DNA from 4 places in the Streptomyces sp. NPDC051214 genome. Region 1 is predicted to be linked to each of the others. Evidence: riboswitches for the same ligand, from Rfam matches in the RefSeq annotation. Region 1 holds a riboswitch; each other region holds the start of a gene.
The links. A riboswitch is a leader RNA that binds a small molecule or an ion and turns the genes downstream of it on or off. The one in region 1 is predicted to bind cobalamin.
Positions count from the first base shown of each region.

Region 1 (7,330 bases):
GCCAGATTGAGGTCGTGCAGGGCAAGCAGATTCGTCGTGCCGAGGTCGCGGACCAGGGCGAGGATCTCCAGCTGGTAGCGGATGTCCAGATGATTGGTCGGTTCGTCGAGGACCAGGACCGCGGGCTCCTGCACCAGCGCCCTCGCCACCAGGGCACGCTGGCGCTCACCGCCGGAGAGCCCGGCGAAGACGCGGTGCGCGAGGTCCGCGGCGCCGACCCTCTCCAGCGCATCGCCGACCAGGACGTCGTCCCGCGCGGTGTCCGCCTCCCAGAAGTGTTTGTGCGGGGAGCGGCCCATGGCGACGATCTGCCGGACGGTGAGCTCGAAGCCGGTGTGCCCGTCCTGCGGGACGGTGGCGATGCGGCGGGCGCGGTCCTTGGCCGAGCGGCCCGCCAGGTCGTCGCCGTCCAGGAGGACGCGGCCGCCGGTGGGCGCGAGGGTGCCGTAGACGCAGCGCAGGAGGGTGGTCTTGCCGCTGCCGTTGGGGCCGACGATGCCGATGGTCTCGCCGGGCCCCGCGTGCAGGGTGACGTCGTCGACGAGGCGCTTGGCCCCGATCGCGTAGGAGAGGCCCTCGGTGCGGAGAGTTGCTGGGTGGCTCATGCGGTCGCCTCCGTACGGTTCCTTCGGAGCATCCACAGGAAGAACGGGCCGCCCGTCAGCGCGGTGAGGACGCCGACCGGGATGTCCTGCGGCGCCGCGACCGTGCGTGCGGCGAGATCAGCGGCGACCAGGAACACGGCGCCCATCAGGGCCACCACCGGCAGCAGCGTCCGGTGGGCGGCGCCGACCAGCATCCGGGCCGCGTGCGGCACCATCAGGCCGACGAAGCCGACGGCCCCGCTGTACGCGACGAGTACGCCGGTCAGGAGCGAGGCGAGGACGAAGACGGCGACGCGGAAGCGGGCCGTGTCGAGGCCGAGGACGGTGGCGCCCTCCTCCCCCACCAGGAGGAGGTCCAGGGGCCTGGCGAGGGCGACGAGCAGGGCCGTGCCGAGGAGGAGTGCGACGCCGGGCAGCGCGAGCATGTCCCAACGGGCGCTGCCGAGGCCGCCGAGCGTCCAGTACAGGACTTCCTTGAGGTGGTCGGCGCTGTCGGCGGTGATCAGGATGAGGCTGGTCAGGGCGGCCAGGATGTACGAGACGGCCACCCCCGCCAGGATCAGGCGGCCGGTGGCGAAACCGCCGCCTCCCGACCTCGCCAGGGTGTAGACGACGAGGAGCGAGAGCAGGGCGCCCACGAAGGCCGCGGCCGGGATGGTGACGGTGGTGGCGAGGCCCGCTCCCAGGCCGAAGACGCTGCCGAGGACGATGACGGCGACGGCTCCGGCGGAGGCGCCGGAGGAGACTCCGAGGAGGAAGGGGTCGGCCAGGGGGTTCCTCACCAGGGCCTGGAGGACTGTGCCGATCACGGCGAGTCCCGCGCCTACGGCTGCGCCGAGCAGGACCCGGGGTAGGCGGACGTCCAGGACGATGGTGCGGAACGGGGACGGTTCCGCACCTCCCGTCAGGATCTGCAGGACGTCGGCGGTGGGTATGCGTACTGAGCCCAGAGCGAGGCCGGCGACGACCGCTGCCGCCAGTGCCGCGCAGAGCGCTGCGATGACTGTCGCGTAGCTCAGGCGGCTGCGGGTTCGTGCGGCCGCCCTTACCCCGGACTGGTTGCCGTCCATCACCGGCTTCGCCGAGTTCGTCCTCAAACGCCGGACGGGCTGGAATACCCGCCGGACGGGCTGAGATTTCACAGCTGGTCCGCCAGCTTCCCCACCGCCGCCGGGGCCCGTACCCCCGCCACCGTGTCCGACAGCGGGAGTACCGCGAAGCGCTTGTGTTTGATGGCGGGGACGTTCGCCAGGACCGGGTCGTCCAGGAGGCGCTTCTTCTTCTGGGCCACCGTCGTGCCGCCGTAGTCGAGGATCACGATCACCTCGGGCTTGCGGTCGACCACCGACTCCCAGGACGCGTCGCCGAAGGACTTGTCCAGGTCGGCGAAGACGTTGCGGCCGCCCGCCCGCTCGATGATGTCGTTGCCGATGCCCCGGCCGCCTGCCGTGAAGGCAGACTTGTCGCCGCTGTCGTAGACGAAGACCGGGACGGGCTTCTTGGACTTCGCCTCCCTCTGCGCCAGTTCGCGCTGTGCCGCGGCCACCCACTTGTCCGCCCGCGCCCGCACCCCGAACGTGCTGCCGACCTCGCGGACCTCCCTGTAGACGTCGTCCATCGAGACGGGCTTCTTGGCGCAGCCCTCGACGTTCAGGCGGCTCTCGATGCCGGACTTCGCGAGGGCTTCGCGGCTGCGGCCCTCGCCTGCCTGGAAGGCGCTCGCGTAGCCGCCGTAGACGAAGTCGGGGTTCGTGGCCAGGAGCTTCTCGTACGAGGGGTACTCCTTGGCGAGGACCGGGGTGTCCGCGTACGCCTTCGCGTACTTCGGCAGGACCTTGTCGTCCAGGTACGCCGTGCCCGCGATGCGGTCCTTCAGGCCCAGCTCCAGCATCACCTCCGTGACGTGCTGGTTCATCGTCACGGCGCGCTTCGGGGGTGCTTCGTACGTCGTCTTCACGCCGCAGTTCGTGACCGTGTACGGGAAGCCGGGGGCCTTGGACTCCGGCTTCGCGTCCGTGCCGTCGGAGGACGAGCAGGCGGCGAGCGGGAGCAGCAGGGCCGCGGTCATGAGCACGCGTATGGGGCGGGGCATGGCTGAGCGCCTCCTCCAGGGGATTTCCGCGTTCCCTGCGTCGTGGGAGAAGAGGGCGGCAGGTCAGTTCCTGACTGCCCCACCCGCGAAGGGTGGGGTCACAGTGGCGGGACCGTGCCGGACTCGCACCGGCTTCCTGGGTCCTGCCGCCTCAAAGGTGAAGCTCAGTATGCCTGGACGACCTTCACCTCTTCTTCGGTGACCTCGCCGTCCACGATCCGGTAGGAGCGGAACTGGAAGTCGCCCGCGCCGTCGGTGTCGGCCGTGGAGACCAGGACGTAGTGGGCGCCCGGCTCGTTGGCGTACGTGATGTCGGTGCGCGAGGGGTAGGCCTCGGTCGCCGTGTGCGAGTGGTAGACGATCACCGGCTCCTCGTCGCGGTCGTCCATCTCGCGGTAGAGCTTGAGGAGGTCGCCCGAGTCGAACTCGTAGAACGTGGGCGAGCGTGCCGCGTTCAGCATCGGGATGAAGCGCTCGGGGCGGCCGGTTCCCTCCGGGCCCGCGACCACACCGCAGGCCTCGTCGGGGTGGTCCTGGCGCGCGTGCGCGACGATCTGGTCGTGAAGGGCCTGGGTCAGGGTCAGCATGGCAGCCAGGATAAGCAGAAGGGCCGGCCCGTACCGAAGAGTGGTACGGACCGGCCCACATGCTGGGATCAGGCAGGCTGATCAGCCCGGGGTCAGGACTTGAGCACGTCCTTGGGGGCGGTCTCGCCGCCGTCCGTCGACTGCGTGTCGCGCTTCTGCATGACCAGGTAGCCGATGCCCAGGATCAGGGCCCAGACCGGAGCCGCGTAGAGCGAGATCCGCGCGTCCTCGTCGATGCCCATCATGACGATGACCATGGCGATGAAGGCGAGCGCGAACCAGCTCGTGTACGGGGCGCCCGGCGCCCGGAAGGTGGACTGCGGCAGCTCGCCACGGTCGGCCTTGCGGCGGTACTTGATCTGGCAGACCAGGATCATGATCCAGGCCCACATGCCGGAGATGGTCGCGAAGGAGACGACGTAGTTGAACGCCTCGCCCGGCCACTGGTAGTTGATCCAGACGCCGACCAGCATCAGGGCTGCCGAGAAGGTGGTGCCGACCAGCGGCAGGCCGTTCTTCGTCAGCTTGGTGAAGAACTTCGGGCCCTGGCCGTTGAGCGCGAGGTCGCGCAGCATGCGGCCGGTGGAGTACATGCCCGAGTTGCAGGAGGAGAGCGCGGCCGTCAGGACGACGAAGTTGACGATCGCGGCCCCGATGCCGAGGCCCATCTCCTGGAAGGCCGCCACGAACGGCGAGACGCCCGGCTGGAACGAGGTCCACGGCACGACCGAGAGGATCATGACGAGCGCGCCGACGTAGAAGACGGCGATGCGCCACGGCACGGTGTTGATGGCCTTGGGCAGGACGGTCTTCGGGTCCTTGGACTCGCCCGCGGTGACGCCGACGAGCTCGACGGCGAGGAAGGCGAACATCACGATCTGCAGCGTCATCAGCGTGGAGCCGATGCCGTTCGGGAAGAACCCGCCCTGGTCCCACAGGTGGGAGACGGACGCGGTGTCACCGGCGTCGGAGAAGCCGATGGTGAGGATGCCGGCGCAGATGAGGATCATGCCGATGATCGCGGTGACCTTGACCATCGAGAACCAGAACTCGAGCTCGCCGAAGAGCTTCACCGAGATCAGGTTGGCGCCGTACAGGATGACCGTGAAGATCAGCGCGTACGCCCATTGTGGGATGGCGTCGTGTGTCCAGTACTGCATGTACTGGGCCGCCGCCGTGACTTCCGTGATGCCGGTGACGACCCAGAAGAGCCAGTACGTCCAGCCGGTCACGTACCCGAAGAACGGGCCGATGAATTCACGCGCGTACTCCGAGAAGGAGCCCGACACCGCGCGGTACATGAGCAGCTCGCCCAGGGCGCGCATGATGAAGAAGATGACAAGGCCGGCGATGGCGTACGCCAGGATGAGGCTCGGACCGGCCTTGTGAATGGCCTTGCCCGCGCCGAGGAACAGGCCGGTGCCGATGGCACCGCCGATCGCGATCATCTGGATCTGCCGGGCGCCGAGCCCGCGCTGATATCCCTCGCCTGACGTACCGGACGAACCGCCCGTTCCGTCGGCCTCATTGCCGTCGTGATGCTCTTCGACCTGCACTGAGGTCATGGTGACGCCTTTCTCCACGCTGATCCGTGCCCGCAGTCTGCGTATGGCCACGGATCAGGTCCTGATCCCCCCGGATATGGATGGAGTGCTACCGGCGGTCTGCCGGCCCGAGCGCCATCGGTGACATGGGTGGCGTCACCGAGTGGTCGTGAAGATTTATCACGGCCGCAACAGTGATCGGTCGTGGCGCGTGTGGCCCATGCCACGAGAAGAACCGGACAAAATTCCCTCGACGCGTCAAAAGTGCACATTGAAGTGACGCGATCGTTATCCGGATTTGAGCGTCCGATGAGCGAACGAGGGGTAACCGCTGCTACATACATCGACTTTGCGGGTGCACCGGCCGGCCGAGGTGTGACTCGTGCGACTCGCGACGCAGCCCTCGCGCGGCCTTTTAGCCGATCAGCGTGGAGACGAGGGTCTCCTGGAGGCCGCCGAGCCAGAGGTAGGCCATCACCATCGGTTTGCGGGCGTCGGAGTCCGGCAGCTGGTAGAGCAGGTCCGTGTCGTCCTCGTCGGTCACCTCGAGGCGGGCGCCGATCGCCAGGCGCAGGTCGTTGAGCGCGCCGAGCCAGTGCCGCGACTCGTCGGCGGACAGCTTCAGGACAGCGCCGCCCTCGCCCTTGGACGTCATGGAGTCCAGGGAGCGGATCACCACCAGGGCGTCGTCGCGCTTCTTGGCCCGCAGGTCGTTCTCGGTGAAGCGCCTGAACTCCGATGAGTACGCGCGCAGTTCGTCCTCATCGGCCTTCTCGCTGCCGGGGCCGCCGTACGCGTCCGGGAGCAGCCGCTGGAGGACGGGGTCGGTGGGCGGCTCACTCGGGCCCTCCGCGAACAGCTCCGCGAGGGGGTCGTCGGAGGCGTCCTCGGCCGGACCCGGGCCGATCAGCTCCAGGAGCTGCACGGCGAGGGAGCGGATGATCGAGATCTCGACCTCGTCGAGCGCGACGGCCGCGCCGCCCCCGGGGATGGCTTCGAATTGTCCTGGCATCAGATGTGTCGCTACTTCCGGTCCTGCTGGAGGGTGGCCCAAAGACCGTATCCGTGCATGGCCTGTACGTCGCGCTCCATCTCCTCGCGGGAGCCGGTGGAGACGACCGCGCGGCCCTTGTGGTGCACGTCCATCATCAGCTTCGTGGCCTTCTCCTTCGAGTACCCGAAGTAGGACTGGAACACATAGGTCACGTAACTCATCAAGTTGACCGGGTCGTTGTGGACGAGCGTGATCCAGGGGACGTCGGGCTCCGGGACGGCGAAGGTCTCTTCGGCCGATTCCGGGCGGGTGATCTCTGCGGGAGCCGTACTCACTTGTCCCATGCTGCCACCCGCAGGGGGCCCTCGCACAAATGGACTCAGGAAATCGTCAGAGTGACGAGATGCGGGGTAGCATCCTTCGTATGAACACAGCGGACCTTGGGCTGCCGGTGGATGTTCCGTCGACAGCGCTCTTCACGGATCACTACGAGCTCACGATGCTGCAGGCCGCGCTGAAGGCCGGCACGGCCGACCGGCGCTCCGTCTTCGAGGTCTTCACGCGCAGACTGCCCGAGGGGCGCCGCTACGGAGTGGTGGCGGGGACCGGCCGGGTCCTGGACGCCGTGGAGAACTTCCGCTTCGACGCCGACGTCATCGGCTTCCTGCGCGAGCGCCGCGTCGTCGACGAGGAGACCCTGCGGTGGCTCTCCTCGTACCGCTTCAGCGGCGACATCTGGGGTTATCCGGAGGGCGAGGTCTACTTCCCCGGCTCTCCCCTCCTGCGCGTGGAGGGCTCCTTCGCGGAGTGCGTGCTCCTGGAGACGGTGATCCTCTCCATCCTCAACCACGACTCGGCGATCGCGGCCGCCGCCTCCCGGATGGCCTCGGCCGCCGGGGAGCGCCCGCTGATCGAGATGGGCGCCCGGCGCACCCACGAGCTGGCGGCCGTGGCCGCCTCGCGCGCCGCGTACGTCGGCGGTTTCACCACCACGTCCGACCTCGCGGCCGGTTTCCGCTACGACATCCCCACGGTCGGCACGTCGGCCCACGCCTTCACCCTGCTGCACGACAACGAACGTGACGCCTTCCAGGCCCAGGTCGACTCGCTGGGCCCCGGCACGACCCTGCTCGTCGACACGTACGACGTGACGGAGGCCGTCCGCACCGCCGTCGAGGTCGCCGGGCCCGAGCTCGGCGCCGTGCGCATCGACTCCGGCGACCTGCTCCTGGTCGCCCACCGGGTGCGCGACCAGCTGGACGAGCTCGGTGCGACCAGGACGAAGATCGTCGTCACCTCCGACCTGGACGAGTACGCCATCGCCTCGCTCGCGGCGGCGCCCGTGGACGCGTACGGCGTGGGCACGCAGCTCGTCACCGGGTCCGGGCACCCGACCTGCTCGATGGTCTACAAGCTGGTGGCCCGCGCGCACTCGGCGGACCCGAAGGCCCCGCTGGAACCGGTGGCCAAGAAGTCGATGGGCGCCAAGTCCTCGATGGGCGGTCGCA
Region 1 is NZ_JBFBAT010000002.1:154,733-162,062, reverse strand. Features, by position in the region: gene AB0M70_RS05185 (ABC transporter ATP-binding protein) at 1-605, opposite strand, end outside; gene AB0M70_RS05180 (iron ABC transporter permease) at 602-1,702, opposite strand; gene AB0M70_RS05175 (ABC transporter substrate-binding protein) at 1,744-2,697, opposite strand; cobalamin riboswitch at 2,741-2,898, opposite strand; gene AB0M70_RS05170 (M67 family metallopeptidase) at 2,862-3,284, opposite strand; gene AB0M70_RS05165 (amino acid permease) at 3,377-4,849, opposite strand; gene AB0M70_RS05160 (DUF2017 domain-containing protein) at 5,244-5,840, opposite strand; gene clpS (ATP-dependent Clp protease adapter ClpS) at 5,852-6,166, opposite strand; gene AB0M70_RS05150 (nicotinate phosphoribosyltransferase) at 6,247-7,330, shown strand, end outside.

Region 2 (7,330 bases), on a different contig from region 1:
CTCGCACAGGTAGCCGTCGATGTGCATGACGAACTCGTCGAAGGCGGTGTCGTCGGGCTGCTCGTCGACATGCAGGTCGTGGTGGAGCTCCGCGGCCTTCACCAGCGTCCAGATCTGCGCCCGCACGGCGGGGGCCTTCGTCGGGTCCAGGTCGCTGACCAGCGCGTACTCGTCGAGGAGCTGCTCCAGCTTCGCCAGATCCCCGTACGTGTCCGCGCGCGCCATCGGCGGCACCAGGTGGTCCACCACCGTGGCGTGCCCGCGCCGCTTGGCCTGGGTGCCCTCGCCGGGGTCGTTCACGATGAACGGGTAGATCAGCGGCAGCTCGCCGAGCACCGCGTCAGGGGCGCAACCGCCGCTCAGACCGAGGCCCTTGCCCGGCAGCCACTCCATCGTGCCGTGCTTGCCCATGTGGACGACCGCGTCGGCGCCGAAGGACATCTCCAGCCAGCGGTAGGCCGCCATGTAGTGGTGCGACGGCGGCATGTCGGGGTCGTGGTAGATCGCGATCGGGTTCTCGCCGAAGCCGCGCGGCGGCTGGATCATCACGACGACGTTCCCGAACCGCAGGGAGGCGAGCACGATGTCGTCGCCGTCCACGTACAGGTTGCCGGGCGGCTCGCCCCACGCCTCCAGCATGCCGTCGCGCAGCTCCGGGTCCAGCTGGTCGAACCACGCCCGGTAGTCGGCGAGCGGCACGCGCGCGGGGGCGGCGGCCAGCTGCTCCTCGGTGAGCCACTCGACGTCGTGGCCACCGGCGTTGATGAGCCGGTGGATCAGCTCGTCGCCGTCGTCCGGGTGGCCCTCGACGACGTACCCCGCGTCCCGCAGGGAGTCGAGCACACGCACCGCGGAGGCGGGAGTGTCCAGGCCGACCGCGTTGCCGACGCGCGCATGCTTGGTCGGGTACGCGGTGAAGACCAGGGCGAGCTTCTTCTCCGCGTTCGGCTTGTGCTTCAACTGGGCGTGCCGCAGGGCGATTCCGGCGACGCGGGCGGCGCGCTCGGGGTCGGCCACGTACACCGGTACGTCGTCGGGGCCCTGCTCCTTGAAGGAGAACGGCACGGTGATGATCCGGCCGTCGAACTCGGGGATCGCGACCTGCATGGCCGCGTCCATGGGGGAGAGCGCGGCGTCCGACGCGTCCCACGTGGCACGCGAGGAGGTCAGGCAAAGCCCTTGCAGGACAGGGATGTCGAGGTCGGCGAGGGCGCCGATGTCCCAGGCCTCCTCGTCGCCGCCCGCGCTCGCGCCCGATGCGTGCGTGCCGCCCGCCGCGAGGACGGTGGCGACCAGGGCGTCCGCCTTCCCCAGGATCTCGTACAGGCCCGCGTCGGCGCCGCGCAGCGAACCGCAGTACACCGGAAGGGCGTTGGCGCCCCGCGCCTCGATCGCGTCGCACAGCGTGTCGACGAAGGCGGTGTTCCCGGAGAGCTGGTGCGCGCGGTAGAAGAGCACCCCCACGGTCGGCCGGCCCTCGACGTACGCGCGCGTGCCGTGCACCCCGTACTCGGGCATCTTCCGGGGTTCGGCGCTCAGCCGCGTGTGGGCGGCACCGGAGCGGGCGTGCCCCGCCGCGAGGACGTCCTCCTTGAGGAAGCGCGCCAGCTCCCGCAGATTCTCCGTGCCGCCCTCGACGAGGTAGCGCAGCGCCTCCGCCACGGACCCCGCGTGCACGGTCGACTCCGCCATCAGCTCCGCGTCCGGCACGGCCTCGCCGCCGAGCAGCACCGTCGGGATCCCGGCGGCCTTCAGCGCCGCGAGCCCGTCCTCCCACGCCCGCTTGCCGCCGAGCAGGCGTACGACGGCGATGTCCGCGCCCTCGATCAGCGCGGGCAGCTCGGCCTGCGCGTCGACCCGGGTCGGGTTGCCGATGCGGTAGGGGGCGCCGGAGGCACGGGCGGCGAGGAGGTCGGTGTCGGCGGTGGACAGCAGCAGGACGGTCATGAGGGTGCCCCCGGTGCGATGAAGGGGAGTCCGGCGGGAGGGCCGGTCTCGATCAGGCTGAGCAGCGCGTCCGTGTCCGCGTGTTCTTCGATCAGGTCGCCGAGCAGGTCGAGCTGCTCCTCGCGCAGGGTGCCGAAGCTGGTGTCGGGGGCGGGCACGAAGCGGCGCCCGGCGGCGCGGGCGACCTCGGCGAGGAAGCGCCGCCGGAACGCGTCGGACTCCAGCGAGCCGTGCCAGTGCGTGCCCCACACCTCGCCGACGCGGCACCCGTCCAAGAACGGCTCACCGCCCAGGACTTGAGCGACACCGTGATGGATCTCGTACCCCTCGACGGGCTCACCGAGGGCCTCGCCGACCGGCCGCGCGAGGGTCTTCTCGCGCGCGAACCGCACGCGCACGGGCAGCAGACCGAGCCCGTCCACGGCTCCCGCCCGCGACTCGACGTCGTCCTCGATGTGCTCGCCGAGCACCTGGAAGCCGCCGCAGATCCCGAGGACGGGGCGCCCCTCGGCGGCGCGCCGCGCCAGGGCGTCGGCGAGGCCGCGCTCGCGCAGCCACTCCAGGGCGCGGACGGTGCCGCGCGTGCCGGGCACGACCACGAGATCGGCGTCGACGAGCTCCTCGGCCCGGTCCACGAACCGCACGACGACGCCCGGTTCGGCGGCCAGCGCGTCCACGTCCGTGAAGTTCGACATCAGCGGTACGGCACAGACGGCGACCCGTAGCACGTCCTCGCCGACCGGGGGAGCGACCACGGATTCCCGCACGGCGCCCCGCAGGGAGACCCGAAGGCCGTCCTCCTCGTCGATGCCGAGGCCGTGCTGGAACGGCAGCACCCCGAACGTGCGCCGCCCGGTGAGCCCATGGAGCATGTCGAGGCCGGGTTCGAGCAGCGAGACGTCGCCCCGGAACTTGTTCACGAGATACCCGGCGACCAGCTCCTGGTCCTCGGCACTCAGCAACGCCGTCGTCCCGAAGAAGGAGGCGAAGACGCCCCCGCGGTCGATGTCTCCCACCACGACCACCGGGAAGCGGGCGGCCCGCGCGATCCCCATGTTCACGATGTCCGTACGGCGCAGATTGATCTCGGCGGGACTGCCCGCCCCTTCGCAGATCACGGCGTCATAGCTGCCCCGAAGTTCCTCCAGGCATCCCAGGACGGTGGTGAGCAACGCTTCCTGCCGCCCCCCGTGGTACCCCCGCGCGCTCATCTCGCCCACGGGCTTGCCCATCAGGACGACCTGGCTGCTGCGGTCGCTGCCCGGCTTGAGCAGCACCGGATTCATCAGCGCGGTCGGCTCGACCCGGGCGGCCTGCGCCTGCATGGCCTGGGCGCGCCCGATCTCGGCGCCCTCGCGCGTGACGAAGGAGTTGAGGGACATGTTCTGCGCCTTGAAGGGCGCGACGGAGACGCCCTTGCGGGCCAGCCACCGGCAGATCCCTGCGGTGACGACGCTCTTGCCCGCGTCGGACGTGGTTCCCGCGACGAGGAGTCCACCACTCATGAGGCCCTGCCTTTCCGTACGGTGCTCACGGCCGCGGCGACCCCGAGGGCGAGCAGCCCGACCCGCCGTGAAAGCTTCACGGCCCGCTCGATGTCGGCGACTTCCACGCCCCGCCCGCCGCCGTTCAGGACCGGCCGGTGCTCCACGCGCCCCGCGTACGAGAGCGTCCCCCCGAGCCGTACGCCCAACGCCCCGGCGAAGGCGGCCTCGACGGGCCCGGCGTTGGGGCTCGGATGCTTGGCGGCGTCCTCCCGCCAGGCCCGCACCGCACCCCGCGGCGATTCCCCGGCAACAGTCGCGAGCACGGCGGTGAGCCGGGCGCCCGGCCACCCCAGTACGTCGTCGAGCCGGGCGGAAGCCCACCCGTAGCGCCGGTACTTCGCGGACTTGTGCCCGACCATAGCGTCGAGCGTGTTGACGGCGCGGAAGGCGACGAGCCCCGGGACCCCGCCCAGGGCACCCCACACCAGGGCACCCACCACGGCGTCGGAGGTGTTCTCGGCGACGGACTCCACCACGGCCCGCGCGATGCCGTCGGCGTCGAGCGCCTGCGGATCACGCCCGCACAGATGCGGCAGCCGCTCCCGGGCCACCTCGATGTCCCCGGCGGCGAGCGCCCCGCCCACGGCCCGCGCCTCACGCCCCAGCGAGGTCCCGCCGAGCACGGCCCAGGTGGTGGCGGCGGTCAGCGCGACGGACGCGGCGCGTGAGTCACGTACGAGAGAAGAGGCCAGGGCGGCCGCACCGGCAGCACCCCCGGCACACACCACGGCGTGCAGCGCGCCCCACCCGCGGTGGTCACGCCACAGGACACGCTCGACGGCACCGGCGGCCCGCCCGAACGCGGCGACCGGATGCCCGCGGCGAGGATCGCCGAGGAACAGATCACCGAGAAGGCCGGCGGCGGCGCCGTACGCGAAGTCGCGATCGGCACGCATGGCTTCAGCCGGTCGCTGTGCCGAGAAGTGAGCTCACGCTCGGGAACTGGTCCGGCAACGGGCGGCCGCGCATGGCGATATGTCCTCACTCAGGGTGTCCGCGCCCTGGTTCGACGTGATCGGCGGCGAGAGTTCCTGGCTTCCGAGGAGTCAGCTCCTCGATGACAGTGGCGGGACCGCGCCGGATTCACACCGACTTCCTCTCCTGCTGCCGTATGGCTCCGGCAGTCCACCACGCCCACGAACGCCCGTCAACTTGCCGTTGACCTGCGGCGGGAGAGTGTGCGGAGGCCCACATACGAAGGTGGGGTGCGGGACGCCGAAGCGTCCCGCACCCCACCCGGAAGCCCGGTCGTCAGGCGACGATCAGATAGATCCCGTACGCCACCGCAGCCGCGCAGAGCGCGAAGCACGCGTACGCGCCCATGCGTGCTGCCGTGGCGCTGCCGGCCGTGGCCGATGAGGCGCCGGACGTGGCCGCCTCGTGCTTGGAGAGGCCGACGATGCCGAGGGTGAACAGGCCCACCAGGGCCACCGTCACCGCGAGGCTGACTCCGAAGACGGAGCCGAGAGCTGCCCAGTCGATGTCCATGCTGACTTGTCCTTACACCGTGGCGGGCCGGGCGGGGTCCGCCACGGTGCCGGTCGGGGCCGCGATGGTGGCCTTGACGAGGTCGACGTCGGGGCTCGTCACCGCCGAGCCGGTGGGCGGCGGGGTGACGGCGGCGATCGCGGTGGTCACGACGCCGGCGGGCTCGTCGGCGGAGGAGCCGCCGATCTCGTCGTCGGCGACGTTCGTGTGGTCGACGGCGTTGCGCCGGGACAGCACCCAGATCACGGCCGAGCCGGCCACGAGGAGCGCGGCGGTCACCGCGACGCCCCAGGGGCCCTGCTTGGTGAGGAACTCCGCGCCCGCGCCGACCAGACCGGCGGCCGGCAGCGTCAGGCCCCAGGCGATGAACATGCGGGTCGCCGTGGACCAGCGGACGACGCCGCCCTTGCGGCCGAGACCCGCGCCCATCACGGCGCCGGAGCAGGACTGGGTGGTGGAGAGCGAGAAGCCCAGGTGCGAGGAGGCCAGGATGACCGTCGCGGCGCTGGTCTGGGCGGCGAAGCCCTGCTGCGGCTGGAGGTCGGTGAGGCCCTTGCCCATGGTGCGGATGATGCGCCAGCCGCCGAGGTAGGTGCCGAGCGCGATGGCGACACCGGCCGAGACGATGACCCACATCGGGGGGTTGGCGCCCGGGTTCAGGACACCGCCGGTGACCAGGGCGAGCGTGATGATGCCCATGGTCTTCTGCGCGTCGTTCGTGCCGTGGGCCAGCGAGACGAGGCCGGCGGAGGCGATCTGGCCGACGCGGTAGCCCTTGGCGGTGGCCTTGGTCTCGGTGTTGCGCCCGATGCGGTACGTCAGGCGCGTGGCCAGCGTCGCGGCGAGACCGGCCACGAGGGGCGCGGCGATCGCGGGGAGCAGGATCTTGGTCACGACGGTGCCGCCGTCGATCGACGACCAGCCCATCGACATGACCGCGGCGCCGATGAGGCCGCCGAAGAGTGCGTGGGAGGAACTGGAGGGCAGGCCCACCAGCCAGGTCAACAGATTCCAGAGGATCGCGCCGACGAGCGCCGCGAAGATCACCTCTGTCTTCAGTCCGTCCTCGTTGACGATTCCGCCGGAGATCGTCTTGGCGACCTCGACGGAGAGGAAAGCGCCGACGAGATTCAGCACGGCGGACATGGCCACCGCCGTCTTGGGCTTGAGAGCGCCAGTCGAGATGGTGGTCGCCATCGCGTTGGCCGTGTCGTGGAAACCGTTCGTGAAGTCGAACACGAGAGCGGTAACGATCACGATCCCGAGGAGAAGCGTGATGTGTTCCATTTACCCAGGCTTCTGTTGGACGTCAGTGGCAAGTGGAACGTAGGCAAGCTGAGTGAACGGAAAGTGAACTGGGTCGGGCCGTGCGGTGACCCAATGCGGGGCACCGCCACTCCGGTTCTTCCGGGGCGCCGACGCAGATCGCCCCGAGGGGCGTCACAGGGCCCGGAATCAGGGCTTCCCGAGCTACCCGGCTACCCACGGGCGAAGCTCTTCAACGTGGTCGCCGAGCCGTTGAAGAGATTCTGATCACCCGGCAGCGGGCCGGCGTTGTCGTGCTGCCAGATGGTCAGGCGCGACCAGCCCTTGGGCAGCGCTCCCGGCGTCGGCGCCCAGCGTGCCAGCCACAGCGCGTGATCCGCTCCGAAGGCCCGGCTGCCGCCCGTGCAGGCGTTCCACCACTTGGTGGTCGTGTAGATCACCGGGCGTCGGCCCGTCCGCCGCTTCACCTCGCCGCTGAAGGCCTTGATCCAGGCGACCATGCGGGCGCTGCCGAGGCCGTAGCACTTCCGTGCGCCGTACGGATTGTGCTCGATGTCGAGCGCGGGCGGCAGCGTCCGCCCGTCCGCCCGCCAGTGCCCTCCGTGCTCCATGAAGTACGCGGCCTGCCGGGTGCCCGATGACTTGTCCGGCAGGGCGAAGTGGTACGCGCCGCGGAGGATGCCCGCCGCGCGGGAGCCGTCGTACTGCCGGCGGAAGTAGGGGCTGCGGTACGTGTGGGACTCGGTGGCCTTCACGTAGACGAACTGCGCGCCCTTGCTCCTGGCCTGCTGCCAGTCGACGTTCTTCTGGTGCGAGGAGACGTCGTGCCCTCTCGGCTTGCCCGCGGCCGAAACCGGAATCTCGGCGAGGGCGGCGCCCCCGAGGGTCAGAGCCGTCACGGAGACCGCGATGAAGCGGGCGCGACGGAGGGACGGTGTGCGGTCACGGGCCATATTTCCCCCGGATGGCGACGTGCGGGACAAATCACGCACGAGGCTAGTGGAAGTTCGTCGCTCTCCGGTCGACCGCGGGCCGGCCCGTGTCGGCCCCGCTGCTGGCAGGATCACGGCATGACGGAGCAG
Region 2 is NZ_JBFBAT010000018.1:59,672-67,001, reverse strand. Features, by position in the region: gene cobN (cobaltochelatase subunit CobN) at 1-1,947, opposite strand, end outside; gene AB0M70_RS36400 (cobyric acid synthase) at 1,944-3,452, opposite strand; gene AB0M70_RS36395 (cobalamin biosynthesis protein) at 3,449-4,390, opposite strand; cobalamin riboswitch at 4,497-4,639, opposite strand; gene AB0M70_RS36390 (hypothetical protein) at 4,746-4,982, opposite strand; gene AB0M70_RS36385 (inorganic phosphate transporter) at 4,995-6,269, opposite strand; gene AB0M70_RS36380 (lysozyme) at 6,461-7,201, opposite strand; gene AB0M70_RS36375 (class II aldolase/adducin family protein) at 7,319-7,330, shown strand, end outside.
Region 2: another riboswitch for cobalamin. It lies ahead of AB0M70_RS36395 (cobalamin biosynthesis protein); the one in region 1 lies ahead of AB0M70_RS05175 (ABC transporter substrate-binding protein).

Region 3 (7,330 bases), on a different contig from region 1:
TGTCCTGGCGCGGGTCGGGCACGGCGCGCTGCACACCCTCGCGCTGGCCCTGGGGATCAGCGCCTTCGCCCTGGCCGCGGGCATCCTGCTCGGGCTTCTGCCGCGCTTCTCGGGCCCGCTCCTCGACACGCTGAACGCGATACCGCCGACGCTGGCCGGACTCCTCGTCGCCGGTGTGGCGGGCAGCGGTGCGGCCACCCCCGCGATCGCCGTGGCCGCCGTCGCCTGGGTCCCGCTGGCCGCCCACACCGCCGCCCTGCTCCTCCAGGAACGCGCCACCCTGCATCTGACGGCGACCCGGAGCCTGGGGGCGGGGCGCCGCCACCAGCTGCGGCACCATCTGCTGCCCGCCGTTCTGCCGCCCGTCACCCGCCACGCGCTGCTGCGGCTCCCCGCCGTCGCACTTGCCCTGGCCGCCCTCGGCTTCCTCGGCCTCGGCGCCCAGCCGCCGTCCCCCGAGTGGGGCCTGCTGCTCGCCGAGAACCAGCCCTACGCCGAACGCGCCCCCTGGGCGCTGCTCGCCCCGGCGGCCGCGCTCGCCCTCCTGGGAGCCCTCGCGGTGACGGCGGCGGGCGGAGTGCCCCTCCCCCGCCGGCTGCGGCGCACACGCCGACCCGACGAACCCCCTCGCGTGGCCGACGTACGGCCCAAGGAGCGGGACTTGACCACGGCAGGGACGGCCGCCCGGTGAGCGATCGACGTCAACTGCCCCTGCTCACGCGGCTCCGGCCCGCCGAGCGCTCGCGCCGCGAACGGACCTGGCCGCACCTGTCGCCCCTCCTGCGCCTGCTGATCCTCACCCAACTCGCCTTCAACATCGGCTTCTTCGCCGTCCTGCCGTTCCTGGCCGAGCACCTGGGCACGGCGATCGGCATGGCGGGCTGGCTGGTCGGCCTGGTGCTCGGCCTGCGGACCTTCAGCCAGCAGGGGCTCTTCGTCGTGGGCGGCGCCCTGACCGACCGCTACGGCGTGCGGCCGGTGGTGCTCACCGGCTGCCTGCTGCGGATCGCCGGCTTCGCCTGGCTCGGCTACGCGCAGCAGACCTGGTCGGTCATCGGCGCGGTGCTCCTGATCGGGTTCGCCGCCGCCCTGTTCTCCCCCGCCGTGGAGTCCGAGGTCGCCCGGCAGGCGGTGCTCTGGGAGCAGTCGGGCCGCGGCCCGCGCACCCGTGTCCTGGCCCTGCTCACCGTGGCGGGCCAGGCGGGCGCGTTCCTCGGTCCGCTCATCGGCGCGCTGCTGCTCTCCGTCGACTTCCGCACCGTCTGCCTTGCCGGGGCCGGGGTCTTCGTCCTCGTCCTCGCCGGGCACCTGTGGCTGCTGCCGCAGCGCATCCCGGGGCGGGAGAAGACCCGCGTGCGCGGAGGCATGGGCGAACTGCTGCGCAACCGCCGGTTCCTGGCGGTGTGCTGTGCCTACGGCGCCTATCTCCTGGCGTACAACCAGCTCTATCTCGCGCTGCCGGACGAGGTGGAGCGTACGGCCGGTTCGCAGGCGCCGATCGCCTGGCTCTTCGCCCTCTCCTCCCTCCTGGTGGTGACCACACAGCTTCCGGTCACCCATTGGGCGGCAGGGCGCCTCGACGAACGCCGCTCGATGGCGGCGGGGCTCGTGCTCATCTCCGTCGGGTTCGCCGTCGTGGCCGTCGCGCGGCCGGCCGCCTGGACCGGCGTGGCCGGGCTGCTGCCCGCCGCCGGGTTCGTCGTCCTTCTGACCCTCGGCCAGATGCTGGTCGCCCCGGCGGCCAGGGCCTGGGTCCCGGATCTCACGCCCGACGGCAGGCTCGGCCTCTACACCGGGGCGCTGTCGTCGGTCTCCGGCCTGATCGTCCTCGCGGGCAGCGCCATGACCGGCTCGCTCCTCGACGCGGGGCTACCGCCCTGGGCGCCGTGGCTGGTGCTCGCCGCGATCCCACTGCTCGCCGTGACGCTGCTGCCGGCCCGCGCCCGGCGGGCCGCGGACCCGTCAGCCGCCTGACGCGCCGGGCAGCGCCGATGCCGTCAGGGCCGCCAACTCCTCGGGGGTGCGCGGCCCGTCGCCCGCCTCGGCCAGCAGGCCCTTGGTCCGCAGCAGCTCCGTGACGGCGATCCCCCAGGGCAGGCGAAGACCCGCCTGCGTCAGGAGTTCGCGGTGGGCGAGCATCTTCGCGACCGGCCCGGTGCGTACTCCCGAGGGGGTGAGCAGGGCCGCGTCGTCGGCCCAGCGCAGGGCCAGGTCCACGTCGTGGGTGGCCATCACCACGGTCGTTCCCGCGTCCCGCAGGCCCTGAAGGGTGCTCAGGAGGCGTTCCTGGCCGTCGGGGTCGAGTCCCGCGGTCGGCTCGTCGAGGATCAGGACGCGGGGACGCATCGCCACGGCTCCCGCGATGGCCGTGCGCTTGCGCTGGCCGTAGGAGAGCAGATGGGTGGGGCGGTCCGCCAGGGCGCTGATGTCGAGCGCGGCGAGCGCCTCGGCGACCCGGCCGCGCACCTCGGTGTCCGTGAGACCCAGGTTCAGGGGCCCGAAGGACACGTCCTGTTCGACGGAGGCGGCGAAGAGCTGGTCGTCCGGGTCCTGGACCACCAGCTGGACGGTGGTGCGCAGCCGCGTGAGCCCCTTGCGGTCGTACGTCACCGGGGTGTCCCCGAGGGTCAATCCGCCCTGGTCCGGGCGGAGTCCACCGCTCAGGAGCCGCATGAGGGTGGTCTTGCCGCTGCCGTTGCGCCCGAGCAGCGCGAGCGCGCGGCCCTCGGTGACGTCGAAGTCCAGGCCGCTGAGGACGGTGGGCCCGTCCTCGTACGCGTAGGAGACGGCGCGCAGAGCGACCAGGGACCCGCTCGGCTCGCTCATGGCAGAACCCTTTCCAGTACGAGAGTGAGGGCCGCAAGGCCCACGAGGAGCCCGGCGCTCGCGGCCACGAAGGGCCGCGAGATCCGGGCGTCGGGCACGAGCACCCGCAGGGTCCCGTCGTACCCGCGTCCGGCGAGCCCGGCCTGCAGCCGGCTCGCCCGGTCGAAGGCCCGCACGAACGCGGTGGCGCCGAGACCGCCGAGGGAACGCCAGGTGGCGGCCCGGGTGGTGTGGCCGAGCCGCGCGGCCTGCGCCTGCCGGATCCGGCTCATGGAGTCGAGGAGCAGGAAGCTCATCCGGTACATGACCAGGGCCACGTCGACGACCGGCGCCGGTACGCCTGCCTTCACCAGGCGGGGCAGCAGGTCCGACATGGGGGTGGTGAAGGCGAAGAGGAGGACGCCGAGCGAGGCCGCCGACGTGCGCAGGAGCAGTCCGCCCGCCCGCTCGGGGCCGCCGTCGGCGAGCGTGACGAACCCCTCGGGCCCGCCCAGTTGGACGAGCAGCGTCAGGGCACCGGTGACGCAGAAACCCAGGGGCACGCGGTAGGCGCGCCACAGTTTGCGCGGCGGCACGGCGGCGGGTCCGAGGAGCACGGCGAGCGCGGCGACCAGGACCAGGGCGGCTCCCGGCCAGGGCGGCAGGGAGACGGCAAGGACGGTGAGGCCGAGCCCGAGCACGGCTTTGTCCACGGGGTGGCGGCGGCGCCAGCGACTGCTGTGCGCCGCCGCGTCGATGGGCAGCACGCCGGGTCAGACCTGCCCGGTCCCGGCCCGGGTGTGCTCCTCGTCGACGGCCTGCTCCGCGGTGGCTGTCCCGGTGCGCTCCGCCTCGGCCCGCGCGGCGTCGGCGCCCTGACGGCGCCCCTTGCGCAGACCGAAGTAGTAGGCGAGGACGCCCGCTCCGAGCGCCGCCTGCAGCGCGAAGAGCGCCGACTCGATCTCCCCCGAGGGGGGTTCGTACAGGGGCGAGAACCAGGGCTCGTAATCCGGCTCTATCTCGGTGATCGCCGTCTCGGCCTGGGCGTCGGCCCCGGCGAACGGCTCCTTCTCGTCGTCGCCGAGACCGAGCGCCAGCGGCAGCACCGCCAGCGCGGCGACGATGAGGAGGAGCAGGGTGTTGATCTTCGCGTTCCGGCTCATCAGGCGCTGGCCCCCGTCTCGGTCTCCGTCTTGCTGCCGGTGTCCGCCTTCTCGGACGGCTTCGTGCCCTGGAGCAGCACGCCGAGCCGCGTGAGCTCGCCCTTGCTGGACTGCACGAGCAGCCGCATCACCACGACGGTGAGCAGACCCTCGCTGACGGCGAGGGGGATCTGCGTGACGGCGAAGATGCCGCCGAACTTGCCCAGGGCGCCGAGGAACCCGCTGCCGGGGTCCGGGAACGCCAGGGCGAGCTGGACGCTGGTGACGCAGTACGTGGACAGGTCGGCGACGAACGCGCCGAAGAACACGGCCACCATGAGCGGCACGTCGTACCGCTTCAGGAGCCGGTAGACGGCGTATCCGGCCCATGGCCCGACGATCGCCATGGAGAACACGTTGGCGCCCAGTGTGGTGAGCCCGCCGTGGGCGAGCAGCAGCGCCTGGAACAGCAGCGTGATGGTGCCGAGCACCGCCATGATCGGCGGCCGGAAGAGGATCGCGCCGAGCCCGGTGCCCGTCGGGTGCGAGCAACTGCCGGTGACGGACGGGATCTTCAGCGCGGAAAGGACAAAGGTGAACGCTCCGGACGCGCCCAGGAGCAGGGTGCTCTCCGGGTGTTCCTTGACCTCACGGGTGAGGGAGCGGACTCCGTGGACGACAAACGGCGCGGACGCTACGCCCCAGGCGATCGCGTGCGCCGGTGGGAGGAAACCCTCGGCTATGTGCATGGCTAAGCAGACCCTCTCCAGCACCTCGTGGATGGACAACGCGCCTTGGCCGGTCTCCTGGCTGACGGGTCGTACCGACCGGACTCCGCCTTCCCGGGCGCGTGTTGCGCCCAGTGGCTGCCGCGAGGGCTGGAGCCGGACTTCCCGATCACAGTGGCGAGGGCCGCACCGGCATCACACCGATTTCCCGAGCACCAAGGCGTGGTGACCCTAGTGCGGAATCCAGTGACCTGACAACTTGCGGGACCGCTCGACCTGTGGCACGCGCGAGCGCACATGACCAGGGCGTACGCCCCTGGTCAGCCCATGTGCACCGGCCCGTGCGCGCCCGGCGTACGCCCCGCTCCCCGGGAGGTCGCCCCTTCTGTGCCGCAGGACACCGCGAGGGTCCTGGCGGGGTGGCGGGGCCCGAGGAAGACGACGACGCCTTTGCCGTCGGGTGAGGGGTGGGTCGCCTGGGTCCAGCCCTGGCGGCCGTAGAAACCCATGCCCTGCGTCGACCGGACCGAAGTGAGCAGCCAGGCACGGCCGTCGGGTGCGCCCGCGGCCACCGCCTCGAGCAGGGCCGCCCCGACCCCGGTCCCCTGCGCCCCGGGACGTACGGCGAGTTCGTCTATCTCACGCGCGCCGCACAGCCACGACAGGGCGCGCCCGGCCCCGAGTCCGGCGGCCGCCTGCGGATAGCAGCGGTCGGCGGGAAAGGGGTCGGGAGTGATCCACCCGGTGGCGAATCCGGCGATGTCCGCCCCATGCCGGGCGATGGCCGCGGTGAAGCCGGGACGCCGCACGTCGCCGCCGAGCCGGACCAGGAACTGCGCCACCCGGTCCTCGTCCTCGTGCCAGGGCGGCGGGCCGAAGGCTTCGGCGTAGACCGTGCGCAAGGCGTCGGTGTGCGCGAGCAGTTGCGCGCCGCGCAGGACGTGGACGACCGCCGTCATCAGGCCGCCTTCGCCGGGGCCGTTCCCGGCTGCAGGGCCGCGTACTCCAGCGGGGCGGACGGGTCGATCGACACGTCCAGGGGCGCGGGCGCGGCCCCTGCGCGTACGAGCAGATCGCCGACGGCGGCGATCATCGCTCCGTTGTCGGTGCACAGGGTCATCGGGGGGACGCGCAGGCGCACGCCGGCTGCCGCGCACCGCTCCTCCGCGAGCGACCGCACCCGTGAGTTCGCGGCGACCCCGCCGACCACCACGAGGGTCGTGACCCCGTGGTCGCGGCAGGCGGCGAGCGCCTTGCGGGTCAGGACGTCCGCGACGGCCTCCTGGAGCGAGGCCGCGCCGTCGGCCACCGGCAGCGCACGGCCCGCGTGCGCTTCGGCCCACCGGGCGGCGGCGGTCTTGAGGCCGGAGAAGGAGAACGCGTACGGGGCGTCCTTCGGCCCGGTGAGCGGGCGGGGGAAGGCCACCGCGCGCGGGTCGCCGTCCCGGGCCGCACGGTCGATGGCGGGGCCGCCCGGGTACGGCAGGCCGAAGACCCGGGCGACCTTGTCGAAGCACTCGCCCGCCGCGTCGTCCAGGGTGTCCCCCAGGTGCACGATCTGATCGCGGGCCAGGTCCCGCACGAGCAGCAGGGACGTGTGCCCGCCGGAGACGATGAGCACCACGCAGGGGTCGGGCAGCGGGCCGTGCTCCAGCGTGTCGGCGGCGACATGGCCGGCTAGGTGGTGCACCCCGTACAACGGGACGTCGAGCGCGCGGGCCAGGGTCTTCGCTCCCGCGAGGCCGACCTGCAGCGCGCCCGCCAGGCCGGGCCCGGTGGTGACGGCCACCGCGTCGATGTCGGACAGCTTCAGGTCCGCCTGGTCGAGGGCGCGCCGGACGACCGGGGTGAAGGAATGCAGATGCGCGCGGGCGGCGATCTCGGGGACCACACCGCCGAACCGGGCGTGCTCGTCCATGCTGGACGCGACCACATGGGCGAGCAGCCGCCCCTCCGACACGATCCCCGCCCCGGTCTCGTCGCACGACGACTCGATCCCCAGCACAATGCGCCCCGCGGCCACCGGCGTCTCCTCACGTACAGGTCTCCCGCACTTTCTGCACAATGAGTGTAGTTGCAAGTGATGTGCAATAAGACCTAGGGCCCGGCCACCGGATAGGGGACGAAGGTGCTGCTGTTCTCGTCGATCGCCAGTCGGCGGTCCAGCGGAGGCACCGCCCGCTGCGGGCAGTCGGTGCGTTCGCAGAGGCGGCAGCCCATGCCGATGGGCACCGCGGACGAGGCGCTGTCGAGGTCGAGTCCGTCGGAGTAGACGAGCCGCGCCGCGTGGCGGATTTCGCAGCCGAGGCCGATGGCGAACGTCTTGCCGGGCTCGCCCCAGCCGCCGCGGTGCCGGGTGACCGCGCGGGCGGTCCACAGGAAGCGCCGGCCGTCGGGCATCGCGGCGACCTGGACGTGGATGCGGCCGGGCGCGGCGAACGCCTCGTACACGTTCCACAGCGGGCAGGTGCCGCCCGCGCGGGAGAAGTGGAACGCGGTGGCGGACTGCCGCTTCGACATGTTGCCCGCCCGGTCGACCCGCACGAACGAGAAGGGCACTCCGCGCAGCCGGGGCCGCTGCAGGGTGCTGAGGCGGTGGCAGATGGTCTCGTAGCCGAGGCCGAAGTGGTCGGTAAGCCGCTCGATGTCGTAACG
Region 3 is NZ_JBFBAT010000001.1:276,164-283,493, forward strand. Features, by position in the region: gene AB0M70_RS01330 (ABC transporter permease subunit) at 1-691, shown strand, start outside; gene AB0M70_RS01335 (MFS transporter) at 769-1,974, shown strand; gene AB0M70_RS01340 (ATP-binding cassette domain-containing protein) at 1,963-2,826, opposite strand; gene cbiQ (cobalt ECF transporter T component CbiQ) at 2,823-3,572, opposite strand; gene AB0M70_RS01350 (energy-coupling factor ABC transporter substrate-binding protein) at 3,579-3,968, opposite strand; gene AB0M70_RS01355 (energy-coupling factor ABC transporter permease) at 3,968-4,696, opposite strand; cobalamin riboswitch at 4,726-4,910, opposite strand; gene AB0M70_RS01360 (GNAT family N-acetyltransferase) at 4,996-5,634, opposite strand; gene tsaD (tRNA (adenosine(37)-N6)-threonylcarbamoyltransferase complex transferase subunit TsaD) at 5,634-6,698, opposite strand; gene AB0M70_RS01370 (short-chain fatty acyl-CoA regulator family protein) at 6,773-7,330, opposite strand, start outside.
Region 3: another riboswitch for cobalamin. It lies ahead of AB0M70_RS01355 (energy-coupling factor ABC transporter permease); the one in region 1 lies ahead of AB0M70_RS05175 (ABC transporter substrate-binding protein).

Region 4 (7,330 bases), 610 kb from region 1:
GCCGGGTGGGCGGCTGTTCTCCGGCAGGTGTCGGCTCTCCGGCGGGTGCGGCTTGCCGGGTGGGCGGCTGTTCTCCGGCAGGTGTCGGCTCCCCTGCGGGTGCGGCCTGCCGGGCGGGCATCTGCTTTCCGGCAGGTGTCGGCTCCCGGGCGGGTGTCGGCTCTCCGGCGGATGTCGGCTCTCCGGCGGGTGCCGGTGATGCCTTTGTCGCGGGTGTGGGCCTCCGCTTTTCCGCAGGTACAGGCGCCGCCTCACCCGTCGGCACCGGTGCCACGAACGCGGGCAGCAGCCCGATGAGGACGGCCAGTGCGGGCCACAGCGGCAGCGTCGGCGCGGTCAGGGGGACGACCCCGGGGTGCAGGGCGGCCGTGTCGTACGCGGCGGCCCAGAGCGTCAGGCCTGCCACCGCGATGCCCGACCCGGCGACGAGCCAGGCGCGTACGCCCCACGTGTCGGGGCGGTAGCGGGTGCGCACGGAGCGCCGGCCGCCGAGGCGGAGCCCGGCGAGGGCGGCGACGAGGCCGACGGCGAGCACGGGCAGGCCGTACCTCGTGCCGTCCGCCGTGAGCAGGCCGTACGTGCCCACGCAGACGCCCATCAGGCCGCCGAGCGTCAGGGCCGCCGTCGCCCTGCGCACCCCGGCCGGAACCGGCGCGCTGCGGCCGAAGCCGCGCGCGTCCATCGCGGCGGCCAGCGCGACCGACCGCTCAAGGGCGCCCTCGAGGACGGGCAGCCCGACCTGGAGCAGTCCCCGGATGCCCTTGTCGGCGCGTCCGCGAAGACGCCGCGCGGCGCGAAGGCGCTGCACGTCCATGATCAGGTTCGGTGCGAACGTCATCGCGACGACGATGGCGACCCCCACCTCGTACAGCGCGCCCGGCAGCGACTTGAGCAGCCGTGCCGGACTGGCCAGGGCGTTGGCGGCGCCGACGCAGATGAGGAGACCGGCCAGGCGCACCCCGTCGTAGAGCGCGAAGAGCAGCCCCTCGGCCGTCACCCGGCCCCCGATCCGCACCCCCTTCGCCCAGTCGGGCAGCGGCACCTCGGGGAGCGTCACGATGACGTGCGTACCGGGGATGGGGGAACCGAGGACGACGGCGAAGACCAGCCGGATCGCGATCACGACGAGGCCCAGCTTCACGAAGGCGCCGTACGACCGCGCCCACGGGGCCGAGGTCCGGCGGGCCGCGACGACATAGCCCGCGACGCCGATGAGGAGACCGATCAGCAGGGGGTTGGTGGTGCGCGACGCCGCGACGCCGAGCCCGAGCGCCCACACCCACCAGGCGCCGGGATGCAGCGCGTTGCTCCGGTGCGCCTGGGGGGCCAGGCGCCTGCGCAGCGCACCGGGAGCGGTGCTCGGGTGGTCGGTCATCGTGCGGTCAGCCGCGTCGGCGGCGTGCCTGCCAGAGGGCGGCCCCGCCGAGCAGGGCGATGGCGGCCACGCCCGCGATCAGACCGACGGAGGGGCCACCGGAGCCGCTCTCCTCGTCGCTCGCGGCCGGCTTCTTCTCCGTGGCGTCGGACTCGCCGTTGCCCGAGACCTGCTCGCCGCAGCCCGACTTCGGATAGTCCGCGATGGCGCACAGCAGGGCGTTGCTGTCGTAGCGCAGGGGCTTGGCGACCGCGGCGAGCGCGTCCGCGCTGGTCGCGTCGTCCGCGATCTGAGCGCAGGCCGTACGCGCCTTCGGCGGGCTCTCCCCGTCGGGGGCGTCGCCCGGCGTGCCGAAGTCGATGACCAGGGCGATCCGCTTGCGGTCGTCCTTGGCGGGGGTCTTGGCGCAGATCGTGTCGAAGTCGGCGGCGCCGCGCGGCTTCGCGGCGTCCTTCGAGTCGGCGGACACGGCGAACCGGAAGCCCTGGACGGCCCCGTCGTCGGGGCGCGCGGTGCTCGGCCCCTGGCTCGCGTACGCCCAGCTGGAACCGTCCCGGTCCCAGAAGGACCAGTAGCGGTACCCGGCGGCCTGCGCGGGGGCGGCGGTGAGGACACCGAGCAGGGCGGCGAAGAGCGCCCCGATCACCAGGCGCCCGCACCGCGCGCGACCCCGCGTCACAGCTGCTGCTTCTTCTTGTTGCCGCTGTAGAGGAAGCCGATGCCGATGCCGGCGACCATGCCGACGCCGATGATCCACCAGATGCTCACGCCGCCGTCGTCGCTGTCCTTCTTCTCGTCGGCGGCCTTCTCCGTCGCCTGCGGGGCGGGCCCCTGTGCGCCCAGCTGCTTGACCAGGTCCGCGCCGCCGAAGTCACGCGGGTCCAGGCCGGCGGCGCGGGCGGCGAAGATCAGATGGGCGTAGGCGGCGGGGCCGGACTTCTCGGCCCACTGCGCGGAGTTCTTCGCCAGCCACTGGGCCGACTTCTCGGCCTGCTCCGGCTGACCGGCCGCGGCGAGCGCGAGCACGGAGTCGGCGGTGTTGCCGAGGTCGGGCATGTTCTTGGCGCCGGGCATCGACGACATCAGGTGGTCGTCGCCCTTGGCGAGCGTCTTCAGGAGGTAGCCCGTGCCGTTCGACGCCGCCTGCTCGGCGGTGTCGGCCTTCGCGCACTTCGGGGCGGCTTCCTTCTTCTTGGCCGCGTCCACGACCAGGCCCTTGCCGTGCGCGCCGAGGACGCCGGCCGCGGTGGCGTCCGCGTTCGGCGAGAGCTTGCCGGACTTGACGTCGGCGAGGCCGAAGGCGCCGCCGTCCTTGCCACAGCTCATCGCGAGGGCGGGCAGCGCGTCGTACGGGGACTTGCCGTCCTGCGACTTCACCGACTGCGGCTTCTCGCCCGCCGCGACGAGCGCGCCGATGACGATGCCGGTGGAGTTGGCGTCCGAGTCCATGCCGGGGCTGTAGCCCCAGCCGCCGTCCTGGTTCTGCACGGACTTCAGCCAGTCGACGCTCTTGCCGACCGTCTTCTGCTGGCCGCCGAGCGCGGCGAGCGCCTGCACGGCCGACGCCGTCGCGTTGCTGTCGAACATCGTCTTGGAGCCGCAGGGCTCGCCCGCGTCGGGGCGGTAGGCGGCGTAACCGCCGTTCGTGCACTGCTGCCCGGTGAGCCAGTCGACGGACTTCGCGGCGGGCTTCACGCCGACGGAGTCCTGGGCGAGCAGGGCGTACGACTGCCGGAACACCCCGTCGAACTTGGGGTCCGCGTCGCCGTACAGACCGGAGGGCAGCTTGGCGGAGGGCGACGGGGACGCGGTGTCCGCGAAGGCGGCCGGGGCGGCGGCCGAACCGAACACGGCGACGGCGGCCAGGACCGCTGCGCTGCGGCGAACGTTCATGATGCGGCGGGTGCCTCTCCCTGCGGGGGAGCGGGGCAGCACGGGCGCGTGCGGGCACGGGCACCGGGCGGCTCCGGCTCCGTATACCTCGACGGTGCCGGTCATCGGCGGTTCCGATGACGCGAGCCGGTCACGTTCCGTACGAGGCGATCCGGCTCTCCACCGGTCCTGAGGACCGTGGATCACGGCTGCGGGTCAGCGCCGGATTCGCACCGGCTTCCCCCCGTACGGGCATGATGACGACGGGGCCACTCTACCGGCCCGTAGGGGACGGGCCCCGAGGCGGCCGCCCCCGGCAGGAGGTCACACCGCGCGGTACCGCACGGGATCGTGGCCCACCGCCTCCGCGCGCCCCAGCTTCACCAGGCGCCGCACATGGGCCTCGGCCTCGGAGACCGCGATGTTCCGCGAGCCGTAGCGGATCTGGGCCCAGGGGCGGTTCCACTCCATCTGCTCGGCGAGCTGCCAGGGGGTGAGGGGCTCGGCGAGGAGGGCGAGCAGATCCGTCAGGCGCTCCTCGTGGTGGGCCAGGATCTCTTGGACGCGCCCCGGGGCGTCGGTGAACGCGTACTGGTGGGCCGGGAGCACCTCGGCGACCCCCAGGCGGCCGATGCGCTCCAGGGAGTCGAGGTAGTCGCCGAGCGGATCGGTCACGGTCTCGTCGTCGGGGTCTTCGTACAGGCCGATGTGCGGGGTGATCCCGGGCAGGAGATGGTCGCCGGAGAACAGGCGGCCGTGGCCGGGCAGTCGCGCCGGGTGCTCCTCCTCCAGGTGCAGGCAGACGTGGCCGGGCGTGTGGCCGGGGGTCCAGATCGCGCGGAGCCTGCGCCCAGGCAGTTCGAGGAGCTCGCCGGGGGTGATGCCGCGGTCGGGGAGCGCGGCGGCCAGGCCGGGCAGCCGGGGTGCGCGGCCCGCGTCACGGGCGGCGAGGAGAGGGGCCAGATGGTCGGCGGGGGCACCCGCGGCCGTCAGCTTCTCCACCATGTAGTCGAACCAGCGGGCGGGCGGCCCGGTCCGGGTGCGGCGCACGACCGAGGCGTCCGCCTCGTGCATCGCGATCCACGCGCCCGACGCCTCGCGGACCTTGGCCGACAGGCCGTGGTGGTCGGGGTGGTGGTGGGTGATGACGACGCCGTGCACCGCGTCGGGGGACGTGCCGCAGGCCGCGAGGCCCTCGGCGAGTGCGTCCCAGGAGGTGGGGTCGTCCCAGCCCGTGTCGACGAGGACGGGGCCGGCGTCCGTGTCCAGGAGGTGGACGAGGGTGAAGCCCAGCGGGTTGTCGGGGATGGGGACCTTGATGCTCCATACGCCCCCGCCGTGCTCGGTCACCTGCGGTTCGGTCACCTGCGTCATCGGGCGCCCTCTTCTTCTCTCGTTCGTCGCTCGACCGTAACTAGAACTGGTTCCAATGATCGCCTAAGTCGACCGTTTCAACAGGCTACTTGAGCCTTGCCCTCCGTGGACTAGTGGAACTAGAACTGGTATCAGTTCTGAAACAGTGTCAGAAAGCGTGCCGCGCAGGCGGATTCCCGCAGGAGGCAGTCACCATGACCGAGCTCGTGGAACACGGACAGCTGTTCATCGGCGGGGAGTTGGTGGACCCCCACGGCAAGGACGTCATCGAGGTGGTCTCGCCGCACACCGGCCAGGTCTTCGCACGGGTGCCGCACGCCGCGCCCGCCGACGTCGACCGGGCCGTCGCCACCGCGCGCAAGGCGTTCGACGAGGGCCCCTGGCCCCGGATGACCCTCGACGAGCGGATCGAGGTCGTCACCAGGATCAAGGACGCGTTCGCCGTGCGGCACGAGGAGATCGCCCGCGTCATCAGCTCCCAGAACGGCACCCCGTACACGTCGAGCGTGATGGTGCAGGCCCTCGCCGCGATGATGGTCTGGGACTCGGCGCTCACGGTCGCGAAGAACTTCACGTACGAGGAGGCGCGCGACGGCGCCCTCGGCAAGATCCTGGTCCGGCGCGAGCCGGTCGGCGTGGTGGCGGCCGTGGTCCCGTGGAACGTCCCGCAGTTCACCGCGGCGGCCAAGCTGGCGCCCGCGCTGCTCGCCGGGTGCCCGGTGATCCTCAAGACCTCGCCCGAGACGCCGCTCGACGCGTACATCCTCGCCGACATCGCCACCGAGGCGGGGCTGCCGCAGGGCGTGCTCTCGATCATCTCGGCCGACCGCGAGGTGAGCGAGTACCTCGTGGGGCACCCCGGCGTCGACAAGGTGTCCTTCACCGGCTCCGTCGGCGCGGGCAAGCGCGTCATGGAGGTCGCGGCCCGCAACCTCACGCGCGTGACACTGGAGTTGGGCGGCAAGTCGGCCGCGGTGATCCTGCCGGACGCGGACGCTTCGGCGGCGGTCGCCGGCATCGTCCCCTTCGCCTGGATGATCAACGGCCAGGCGTGCGTGGCCCAGACCCGCATCCTCGTGCCGCACTCCCGCCACGACGAGTTCGCCGAGGCCTTCGCCGCCGCGGCCGCCGCGCTCAAGGTCGGCGACCCGCTCGACCCGGAGACCGAACTGGGCCCGCTGGTCGCCAAGCGCCAGCAGCAGCGCTCGCTCGACTACATCCGCATCGGCCAGGAGGAGGGCGCCAAGATCCTCACGGGCGGCGGGCGTCCGGCCGGGTTCGACGAGGGGTGGTACGTCGAGCCGACCCTCTTCGGCGGCGTCGACAACTCGATGCGCATCGCCCGCGAGGAGATCTTCGGCCCGGTCATCTGTCTGCTCCCGTACGGCGACGAGAGCGAGGCCGTGAAGATCGCCAACGACTCCGACTACGGGCTCAGCGGCAGCGTCTGGACGGCGGACACGGAGCGCGGCATCGACATCGCGCGGCGGGTGCGCACCGGCACGTACTCGGTGAACACCTTCAGCCTCGACATGCTCGGACCGTTCGGCGGCTACAAGAACTCCGGCCTCGGGCGGGAGTTCGGGCCCGAGGGGTACGGCGAGTACTTCGAGCACAAGATGATCCACCTGCCCGCGGGGTACGGGGGGGCGGGTGCCTGATGGGCGACCGCTGGCACGTCGAGGTGGACCGGTCGGTCTGCATCGGCTCCGGGATGTGCGTGATCACGGCGCCGGGCGGCTTCACGCTCGACTCCGCCCGTCAGTCGCACCCTCAGGACCCCGAGACCGACGCCAACGAGAAAGTGCTCGAAGCGGCCGAGGGGTGTCCGGTCGAGGCGATCACCATCACGTTGTCCGGCAGCGGGGAGGTCGTCTTCCCGCCGGAGGACTGAGGGGGTCCGCTCCTGCGGCGGAATTTACTTGTGTGACGCCCTCTGAGCCGAATTGTGTACGTTCTGCGGACGTTATGTGTGCTCGAAAGTGTGCGAACAGGACTTTACCCATGCGTTCCGCATGCCCGATCGATGACATCCGTGACTGTCCGTCCCCTTTGCGGCCTGGAACTCTCTGAGCCAGACCACATGGGGAGGAGACGTTCGTGGACAAGCGGTACGAGGTCTACTGTCTGGCGGACAGGCACTTCTACGAGACTCCGGACCGCTTGTCCGTGGGCAAGAGCGCCCCTGAGTTCGAGACCGCGGGCCGGGCCGTGCCGCCGGGCTGGCGGTCGGTGCGCAAGGGGGACTGGCTCTCGCTCATCCCGCTCGGCGCCGACGGGGAGCCGCGCCCCACGCCCGCCCAGGGCTGGAAGGTCCACGCCTCCGCGACCCTGGACAACGCCGACCGCATCGGCGCGATCATCTGGGACCACTGCGTCGAGCGCGGCATCCCCTTCAAGTTCGTGCCCGCCGCCCACCTCCTGCACCTGCGCAACAGCAAGTACGCGGGCCGCGACAACAGCGGCAAGTTCGCCACGATCTACCCGGACGACGAGACACAACTGCAGTCCGTCCTCACCGAGTTGGGCAAGCGCCTCGAAGGGTTCGACGGGCCCTACATCCTGACCGACCTGCGCTGGGAAGAAGGGCCGCTCTACGTCAGGTACGGGGCCTTCACCCGGCGCATGTGCGACAACGGCAAGGGCACGCTCGTGCCCGCCGTCGAGAACGCCGAGGGCACGCTCGTCCCCGACTCCCGCGACCCGGCC
Region 4 is NZ_JBFBAT010000002.1:765,327-772,656, forward strand. Features, by position in the region: partial or broken gene AB0M70_RS07805 (energy-coupling factor transporter transmembrane component T) at 260-1,375, opposite strand; gene AB0M70_RS07810 (SCO2322 family protein) at 1,383-2,054, opposite strand; gene AB0M70_RS07815 (prenyltransferase/squalene oxidase repeat-containing protein) at 2,051-3,268, opposite strand; cobalamin riboswitch at 3,396-3,536, opposite strand; gene AB0M70_RS07820 (MBL fold metallo-hydrolase) at 3,572-4,621, opposite strand; gene AB0M70_RS07825 (aldehyde dehydrogenase) at 4,816-6,282, shown strand; gene AB0M70_RS07830 (ferredoxin) at 6,282-6,515, shown strand; gene lanKC (class III lanthionine synthetase LanKC) at 6,722-7,330, shown strand, end outside.
Region 4: another riboswitch for cobalamin. It lies ahead of AB0M70_RS07815 (prenyltransferase/squalene oxidase repeat-containing protein); the one in region 1 lies ahead of AB0M70_RS05175 (ABC transporter substrate-binding protein).